DNA from 2 places in the Kitasatospora sp. NPDC059327 genome. Region 1 is predicted to be linked to the other one. Evidence: riboswitches for the same ligand, from Rfam matches in the RefSeq annotation. Region 1 holds a riboswitch; the other holds the start of a gene.
What was found. Region 1 has a riboswitch for thiamine pyrophosphate ahead of thiC (phosphomethylpyrimidine synthase ThiC). Riboswitches for the same ligand answer to the same signal wherever they lie in the genome.
Positions count from the first base shown of each region.

Region 1 (4,631 bases):
GGAGTAGCCTTGGCCGCATCCAGGGCATCCCGCATCCCGGTCCCCGTTCCGGCTTCGTCCTGGGTGCGGCACAGCGCCGGACGGCCGCAGGCCGGCCCGGAGGCGGGTTGGGTCGACATCATGACCACCCACTACACACAGCCCGCGAGTCACGGCCTCACGGTCGCGGACGCGATGGAGCCCTACGAGTACCAGATCGCCGACGACATCACCGTCGACCGGGCCAACGAGATCTTCCGCGGCGCCCAGGTCGCCTACCTGCTCGTCCGCGACCACAACGGCCGCTGCGAGGGCCTGGTGACCCGGATCGGCCTCGACCCCTTCCTGACCCGCTCCTGGCACGCCGAACGGACCGCGCTGCGCGACACCGCGCACCAGCGGGGCCCGTTCGCCTGGCCGAGCATGGCTCTCGGCCTCGCGGCGCTCGCCATGCAGATCAAGTCCCTCACGATCTGGCCGGTCATCGACGACGACGGCTACCTCCTCGGCATCCTCACCGCCGACCGCGTCGCCGGCCTGACGGGCCTCCGCCCCGTCGGCTGACCGGGAAGGCGAAGCCCGAGGTCCGGACGGCGCCACCGGGGCGCCCGGCCGGAGGGCGCACCGCATGCCGGCAGTCCGACGACGCGAGCGCGAATCGGGGCCGCGTGAACCCAGGACATGCCCCGACACGTCTGAGCATCACTACCGTCGCCCCCTGACGGATCTGCGCCGGGTAACGGTCGACGAGGTACTCGAACGCGCCGGAACCGCGTTGGGGACCACGCTCGATCCGCCGACGGTGGTCCGCAAGCGCCGGTCCGTCGGCGCCCGCACCGGGAGCGGCACGTGAGTGCGGATCGAGCGGCGCGGACGGGACCGGATCGGCGTCCAGGGCGGGGACGGCACCTCGTCGGCCGAAGCGCTGAGCGGCATCGCCAAGCCCGCCTGGCCGGCCGGCGTCGCGTGGCGGGACGAGGCCGAGCCGGTGATGTGACGGGCCGACGAGACCGGGCTCCTGCCCTCCGCCCCGGACCGGGCGGAGCGCCGCGCCGGGAAGCCCCCTCCTGCCTCCCGGTGCGGCGCCGTTCTCGATGACCGTCAGTCGGCCAGGGGGAGGTAGACCCGGTTCCCCTGGGCCGCGAACTCCTCGGCCTTGGCCTGCATGCCGGCCAAGGCCTCGGCGTCGTAGCCGGAGGCGACCGCCGAGGAGCCCTCGCCGTGCTCGGCGCGGATCTGCTGGGAGATCTTCATCGAGCAGAACTTCGGGCCGCACATCGAGCAGAAGTGGGCCGTCTTGGCGGGCTCGGCGGGGAGCGTCTCGTCGTGGAACTCGCGGGCCGTCTCCGGGTCGAGGGCCAGGTTGAACTGGTCCTCCCAGCGGAACTCGAAGCGGGCGTCGGAGAGCGCGTCGTCCCAGGCCTGGGCGCCGGGGTGGCCCTTGGCGAGGTCGGCGGCGTGGGCGGCGATCTTGTAGGTGATGACGCCGGTCTTGACGTCGTCCCGGTTGGGCAGGCCCAGGTGCTCCTTGGGGGTGACGTAGCAGAGCATCGCGGTGCCCCACCAGGCGATCATCGCGGCGCCGATGCCCGAGGTGATGTGGTCGTAGCCGGGGGCGACGTCCGTGGTCAGCGGGCCGAGGGTGTAGAACGGCGCCTCGTCGCAGATCTCCTTCTGGAGATCCATGTTCTCCCGGATCTTGTTCATCGGGACGTGGCCCGGTCCCTCGATCATCACCTGGACGTCGCGTTCGCGGGCGATCCGGCCGAGTTCGCCCAGCGTCCGCAGCTCGGCGAACTGCGCCTCGTCGTTGGCGTCCGCGATCGAGCCGGGGCGCAGGCCGTCACCGAGCGAGAAGGTGACGTCGTAGCTCGCGAGGATCTCGCAGAGCTCCTCGAAGTTGGTGTAGAGGAAGTTCTCCTGATGGTGCGCCAGGCACCAGGCGGCCATGATCGAGCCGCCGCGCGAGACGATGCCGGTCTTGCGGCGGGCCGTCAGCGGCACGTACCGCAGCAGCACACCGGCGTGCACGGTCATGTAGTCGACGCCCTGCTCGCACTGCTCGACGATCGTGTCGCGGTAGACGTCCCAGCTGAGCTCCTCGGCCCGGCCGTCGACCTTCTCCAGCGCCTGGTAGAGCGGCACCGTGCCGATCGGCACCGGGGAGTTGCGCAGGATCCACTCACGGGTGGTGTGGATGTTGCGGCCGGTGGAGAGGTCCATGACGGTGTCGGCGCCCCAGCGGGTGGCCCAGGTCATCTTCTCCACCTCCTCCTCGATCGAGGAGGTGACGGCGGAGTTGCCGATGTTGGCGTTGATCTTCACCAGGAAGTTGGTGCCGATGATCGACGGCTCCACCTCGGGGTGGTTCACGTTGACCGGGATGACGGCGCGCCCGCGCGCCACCTCCTCGCGGACGTACTCCGGGGCCAGGCCCTCGCGCAGGGCCACGAACTCCATCTCCGGGGTCACCACGCCGCGCCTGGCGTAGGCGAGTTGGGTGACGGAGGCGCCGGAACGGCCGCGCAGCGGGCGGCGCGGGCGGCCGGGGAAGACGGCGTCGAGGTTGCGCAGGTTCCCGCCGCGCGGCGAGGTGTGCTTGATCCCGTCGTCCTCCGGGCGGGCCTCCCGGCCGTCGTACTCCTCGACGTCGCCGCGCTGGCGGATCCAGGCGTCGCGCAGCGGCGGCAGGCCGCGGCGCACATCGGCCTCGTACGCGGGGTCGGTGTACGGGCCCGACGTGTCGTAGAGCGGGACGGTCCGGCCGTTGGTGAGGACGACCTCGCGGTACGGGACGCGCAGGTCGGGGCGGGACCCTTCGCGGTAGGCCTTGCGCCAGGCCGGGGTCGGGTAGCCGGTGCCCGCGCTTCCGGTGCCCGCGCTCCCGGCGTCCTGGTTCCGGGCAGACTGCGGCTGTGCATCGAACGTGGTCATCAGACCTTCTACTCCCTACGCCGGCATTACCCGGTCAGGTTCCTGCGGTCGACGCAGCGTTCGGCACGTCCAGCGACGTTCCGGTCAGCGCCCTCTCAGCCCGGTGCTCCGAGCTCCCGTGTCCGCAGGCGGTGTTGCCTGCGCATGACGTCCAACACCGTAGCGAGCGAATCGCCGCTGGTCCAGAGGGGGTCCGTCCAGCGCCGGCCGGCTCCGGCCCGAACGTTTGATCACCGACGGTACGATCCTCGCGCACGCGTTCGCGCACGACCGGCACGTAGTCGGTCCACCTGCGCCACCATCTGGGGGATCACCATGAGGACTTCGCGCCTCCTTGTCACCTGTGCGGCCGTCACCGCGAGTCTCGGCCTGGGCCTGGGTGCGGCATCCGCCGCCCCGCTCGCCGATCCGACCGCGACGCCCACCACCACCGCCTCGAACGCGAGCGGAACCGCCGCACCGAGCACCGGGCCGACCGGCGACGCCACCGAACCGGCGCCGAGCACGGCGCCCACCACCGCACCGAGCACGGCACCGAGCACGGCACCGAGCACGGCACCGACCGCCGTCCCGACGGAGACGCCGACCGGCACCCCGACCGCCACCCCGACCGCCACCCCGTCGGCCACCCCGTCGGCCACCCCGACCGGTACGCCGACCCCGACCGGCAGCCCCTCGGCGCAGCCCTGCTCCTTCGCCCACCGCCCGGTCGCGACCGTCCCGGTCTCCTGGAACGGGACCGGCTACGCCAGGCTGACCCTGGTGAAGGGCGGGCCGGCCGTCGAATCCACCATCACCGTCCGCAACACCACGGGCTACGACCTGCCCGACTTCACCACCAAGTTCACCGTGATCGGGCACGGCGCCCGCGCCTTCACCGTGGAGACGAAGTTCCCCGGCGGCGCCTGGGCCACCGGGACCCCGGTCAAGGCGAGCAGCGACAACTGGCTCCAGGTGCCGCTCCAGTCCTTCCGGCTCGCCAAGGACCAGTCACTGACCTTCGAGATCCGCCTGGCCGCCGGCCGCGACGCGGTCGCGGAGACGGTGGGTGCCAGCGTGTCCGGCCAGTCCTCCTTCACGTACGAGCAGCCCGGCCGGGACTACTGCCAGACCATCGCGGACAGCTCCGCCGCCATCACCGTCACCGAGGCGGCCGGCACCGGCAGCACGCCGTCGACGCCCGGCACGACGGCCTCCCCGGCCTCGACCACGACGGCCGTCCCCGCCGCCGGCACCCGCCCCACCGGCACCCCGAGCCCCTCGATGAGCCCGGTCGCCGGCAGCGGCGGCACCGCCACCACCAGCGCTCAGGGCGCCCAACTGGCGCACACCGGAGCCGGTTCGACCACTCCGCTGGCCGCCGGCGCGGTCGGCGCGGTGGCCGTGGGCCTCGCCACCGTCCTCGTGGTGCGGCGCCGCCGGGAGCACGCCGGGTCCTGAGCCCGGGGCCGCCGCCGGTGCCCGTCCGCCTGTCGACCGGCGGACGGGCACCGGCCTTCCGGCGCACCGGCGGACGAGCCCACCGGGGTGGCACACTGGCCGACATGGTCGGACTGGCGGGGCGGGTCAGCGGGGCGGTCGGTGCGGGGCTGGTCGGCGAGGTGATGGTGCACGTTCCGGAGCGCCGGGGCACGGAGGCGTTCCTCGCCTATCTCGCCGTCCCGGGCGACCGACTGCCGGTCGGGACACCGGTGGTGGTGATCGAGTACCAGCCGCCC
Region 1 is NZ_JBHYYB010000122.1:6,647-11,277, reverse strand. It holds gene ACFXHB_RS39340 (CBS domain-containing protein) at 121-543, shown strand; gene ACFXHB_RS39335 (hypothetical protein) at 833-976, shown strand; gene thiC (phosphomethylpyrimidine synthase ThiC) at 1,081-2,913, opposite strand; TPP riboswitch at 2,909-3,043, opposite strand; gene ACFXHB_RS39325 (LPXTG cell wall anchor domain-containing protein) at 3,229-4,353, shown strand; gene ACFXHB_RS39320 (hypothetical protein) at 4,458-4,631, shown strand, end outside.

Region 2 (4,631 bases), on a different contig from region 1:
CCTTGGCCTCGCGGATGAACCGGCCGGTGAAGTCCTGGTCGCCGGCGAGCGAGGGGTGCATCACCTTGACCGCCACGACCCGGTCGAGCCGGGTGTCGGTGCCCCGGTAGACGGTGGACATCCCGCCGGCCGCGATGCGCTCCTCGACCCGGTACCGGCCGTCGAGCAGAGTACCGATCAGCGGGTCGTGCAGTGCCATGTCCACCTGGCGAGTCTAGGGCCCCGGGCCGGCGCGGGCCCCGGGAGACGCCGCTCCCGGGGCGCTCTGTGCCCGGCCTGTGACACCGCCGGGGCACCGCCGGCTCAGAACGCCGGGCGTTCCCGGGTGTCCAGGTCGGCCCGCCCGGCCATCGCCGAGGAGGCCTCGGCGTGGAAGCGGCGCGGGATCCGGCCGGCCCGGTGCGCGAGCCGGCCGGCCTCGACGGCGTGCCGCATCGCGTCGGCCATCAGCACCGGCTCCTGGGCCCGGGTCACCGCCGAGGCCAGCATCACCGCGGCGCAGCCCAGCTCCATCGCCAGGGCCACGTCCGAGGCGGTGCCGGCGCCCGCGTCCAGGATCACCGGGACGGTCGCGCTCTCCACGATCAGCTGGAAGTTGTGCGGATTGCGGATGCCCAGGCCGGAGCCGATCGGTGAGCCCAGCGGCATGATCGCCGCACAGCCGACGTCCTCCAGCTTCCGGGCCAGCACCGGGTCGTCGTTGGTGTAGGGGAGGACGGTGAAGCCGTCGTCGACCAGCGTCTCGGCCGCGTCCAGCAGCTCGATCGGGTCGGGCAGCAGGGTCCGCTCGTCGGCGATGACCTCCAGCTTCACCCAGTCGGTGCCGAGCGCCTCGCGGGCCAGCCGGGCCGTCAGCACGGCCTCGCCGGCGGTGTAGCAGCCGGCCGTGTTGGGCAGCACGCGGATGCCGTTGCGGGTCAGCACGTCCAGCACGGAACCCTGGGTGGTGGCGTCGACCCGGCGCATCGCCACGGTGGTCAGCTCGGTGCCGGAGACCCGCAGCGCCTGCTCCAGGACCTCCAGGCTGGGGGCGCCGCCGGTGCCCATGATCAGGCGCGAGCCGAAGGTCGTCCCGGCGATGGTGAACACGTCGTCGGCCATGGTCAGCCTCCCTGGACGGCGGTGAGGATCTCGACCCGGTCGCCCGCGGCCAGCCGCGTCAGGGACCAGGAACCGCGCGGCACCACGGCCTCGTTGAGCGCCGCGGCGACGCCGGAGTTGGCCCGGCTGAGGGTGGTCACCACCTCGGCCAGGGTGGTGGCGGCGGGTACCCGTCGGGGTGCGCCGTTGACGGTGAGTTCGATCTCGCTCATGCGGGGACCTTCGTGGTGAAACGGGTGGGGGAGAACGGCTCGGCGAGCTCGGGCGTGCGGCCGGTGGCCAGGTACTCGGCGACCAGGTCGGCCGTCACCGGGGTGAGCAGGACGCCGTTGCGGTAGTGGCCGGTGGCGGCGACCAGCCCGGGCAGGGCGGTCGGCCCGAGCAGCGGCGCGTTGTCCGGCGAGCCCGGGCGCAGCCCGGCGGAGGTCTCCACCAGCGGCAGCTCGGTGATGCCGGGGACCACCTCGTGGGCGTCGCGCAGCAGCTCGTACACCCCGCCGGCGGTGACGGTGGTGTCGTAGCCCTGCTCCTCGCTGGTCGCGCCGATCACCAGCTCGCCGTTCTCCCTCGGCACCAGGTAGAGGTGCCGGCCGCGCACCACCGCGCGGACGTTGCGGGAGAGGAACGGGCGGTAGGCCGGGGGGATCCGCAGCCGCAGGATCTGGCCCTTCACCGGGCGGATCGCCGGCAGCACCCCCGCGGGCAGGCCCGGCAGCAGATGGCTGCGGGAGCCGGCCGCGAGCACGGTCCGGTCGGCGGTCAGGGTCCGCGCGTCGCCCAGCCGGACGCCGACGGCCCGGCCGTCCTCGACCAGCAGCTCGGTGGCCTCGGCGCGGTGCAGCCGGACGCCCGCCCGCTCGCAGGCGAGGACCAGGGCCCCGGCCAGCCGGCGGCCGTCCACCTGGTGGTCCTCGGTGACGTGCAGGCCGCCGCGCACGGCCGGGGCGAGCATCGGCTCCAGCTTGCGGGCCTCCCGGCCGGTCAGCCACCGCGAGTCGAGGCCGAGCCGCTGGTGGAAGGAGTGCAGCTCGCGCAGCTCCTCGCGGTCGTCGGAGTCGAGGGCGACGGCCAGGGTGCCGCAGCGGCGGTAGCCGGTGTCCCGGCCGCCGGAGGCCTCGGTGAGCTCGGCGGCGAAGGCCGCGTAGCGCTCGTTGGAGGCCATCCCGAGGCGCAGCAACGGCTCCTCGCCGTACTGGAGTTCGGTCACGGGAGCGAGCATGCCGGCCGCGACCCGGGCCGCGCCGCCGCCCGGGTCCGGGTCGACCACCGCGATGTCCCGCAGCCCCAGCCGGGCCGCCCGCCAGGCGACGGCGAGGCCGATGACGCCGCCGCCGACGACCAGCACGTCGGCGTGGGTTCCTGCTGCCAAGCGTGTCAAAGTCGCTGCTCTCCCTTCGCCGGTATGACCCGGATCAGGTTCGGACGGTCGCAGGCCGTGTCAGCCCGCCTCTCAGCCCGGTCCGCCGGGCTCCCGTGATGGTGCCCCCACCATAACTCCGGGGGTCACCGCCACTGAAGGCGCGTACGAGGGGTGGACAGCGCGGTGGCCGGCGGGGTCGGCGGCGGGGTGGCGGACGGCCCTCCGGCGCCCCGCCGGGCGCCAGTACAGTGACGGGCGTGGCAGAGCTGAGCGGGACGGACCGGGCGGTCGTGGTCGGGGCGGGGCTGGCCGGGGCGCACTGCGCCGCCGGCCTGCGGCAGGGCGGGTGGCGGGGGCGGATCGTCCTGGTCGGCGAGGAGCCGCACCCGCCGTACGACCGGCCGCCGCTCTCCAAGGAGGTGCTGCTCGGCAAGGCCGACGCCACCCCGCTCGACCTCGACTTCGCGCGGCTGGGCGTCGAGCTGCTCACCGGCCGCCGCGCCACCGGGCTCACCCCCGGCGTGCTGCGCACCGACGGCGGCGACCTGCCCTACGACTCGCTGGTGATCGCCACCGGCGCGACCCCGCGCGCCCTGCCCGGTGCCGAGCGGGCCCACCTGCTGCACACCCTGGACGACGCGCTGGCGCTGCGCGCCCTGCTCCGCCCGGGCCTGCGCCTGGTGCTGGTGGGCGCCGGCTGGATCGGTGCCGAGGTGGCCACCGCCGCCCGGGCCGCCGGGTGCGAGGTCACCGTCGTGGAGGCCGGCCCGGCGCCCGTCCCCGGCGTGCTGCCCGCCGGGGTCGGCCACGCGATGGCGGCCTGGTACGCGGAGGCCGGCGTGGAACTGCGCTGCGGGGTGGGCGTCGCGGCGGTCGAGGCCGGTGCGGTGCTGCTGGCGGACGGCTCCCACCTGCCCGCCGACGAGGTCGTGGTCGGCATCGGGGCCCGCCCGGCCACCGGCTGGCTGGCCGGCTCCGGCGTCGCGCTGGACGAGGCCGGCGCCGTCCTGGTGGACGAGCGGCTGCGGACCACGCTGCCCGGCGTCTACGCGGCCGGCGACTGCGTGAGCTACCCGTCGGTCCGGTCCGGGGCCCGGTTGACCGTCCAGCACTGGGACCACGCGCTGCGCTCCGGCGGGGCGGCGGCCGCCGCCGTCCTCGGCGCGGACCTGCCGTACGACCCGGTGCCGTACTTCTGGTCGGAGCAGTTCGGTCGGACGGTGCAGTACGCCGGGCGGCACGGCGAGGGCGACGAGGTGGTCCTGCGCGGCTCCCCGCAGGACCCGTCCTGGGCGGTGCTGTGGCTGCGCGACGGCGTGCTGCGGGCGCTGCTGACGGTGGACCGCCCGCGCGATCTCACCCAGGGCCGCCGGCTGGTCGAACACGCCGTGGTGCTCGATCCGGTCCGGGCGGCGGACCCGGCGGTGGCACTGAAGTCGGCCGTCGCGGGGTAGCGCGGACGGACGCCTGGTGCGCGGCGGGCCGTGGAGGTGGCAGTCTGGTGACGTGAGTGAGATCGAAAGCAAGATTGAGTCCCTGGTCACCGAGTGGATGTACCTGCCCGACATCTCGGAGCAGTGGGGGGTCCGGGTCACCGAGGTGCGCGACCTGGTCAAGAACGGCGGGCTGATCGCCGTCCGGCGGGGTCCGAACAAGTCGCTCCAGGTGCCGGCCGCGTTCATCGACGGCCCGGGGCTGGTGAAGCACCTGTCCGGCACGCTGACGCTGCTGCGCGACTGCGGGTACAACGACGTGGAGATCCTGGAGTGGCTCTTCACCGAGGACCCGTCGCTGCCCGGCAGCCCGATCCAGGCGCTGCAGGAGAACCGCGGCACCGAGGTGAAGCGCCGTGCCCAGGCGATGCTGATCTGATGGCGGCGGACACACCGCGCCGGCGGCTCGCCGACGCCCGGCTCTACCTCTGCACCGACGCCCGCCGTGAGCGGGGCGACCTCGCGGAGTTCCTGGACGCGGCGCTGGCCGGCGGGGTGGACATCGTCCAGCTCCGCGACAAGGGCCTGGAGGCCAAGCAGGAGCTGGCGGCCCTGGAGGTCTTCGCCGACGCCTGCCGCCGCCACGGGAAGCTGCTCGCCGTCAACGACCGCGCCGACGTCGCGCACGCGGCCCGGCCGGACGTGCTGCACCTCGGGCAGGACGACCTGCCGGTACC
Region 2 is NZ_JBHYYB010000013.1:117,773-122,403, reverse strand. It holds gene pknB (Stk1 family PASTA domain-containing Ser/Thr kinase) at 1-199, opposite strand, end outside; gene ACFXHB_RS11205 (thiazole synthase) at 304-1,101, opposite strand; gene thiS (sulfur carrier protein ThiS) at 1,104-1,313, opposite strand; gene thiO (glycine oxidase ThiO) at 1,310-2,470, opposite strand; TPP riboswitch at 2,474-2,586, opposite strand; gene ACFXHB_RS11190 (NAD(P)/FAD-dependent oxidoreductase) at 2,710-3,915, shown strand; gene ACFXHB_RS11185 (Rv2175c family DNA-binding protein) at 3,968-4,333, shown strand; gene thiE (thiamine phosphate synthase) at 4,333-4,631, shown strand, end outside.
Region 2: it holds a riboswitch for thiamine pyrophosphate, as region 1 does, so the genes downstream of both, thiO (glycine oxidase ThiO) here and thiC (phosphomethylpyrimidine synthase ThiC) in region 1, are expected to answer to the same signal.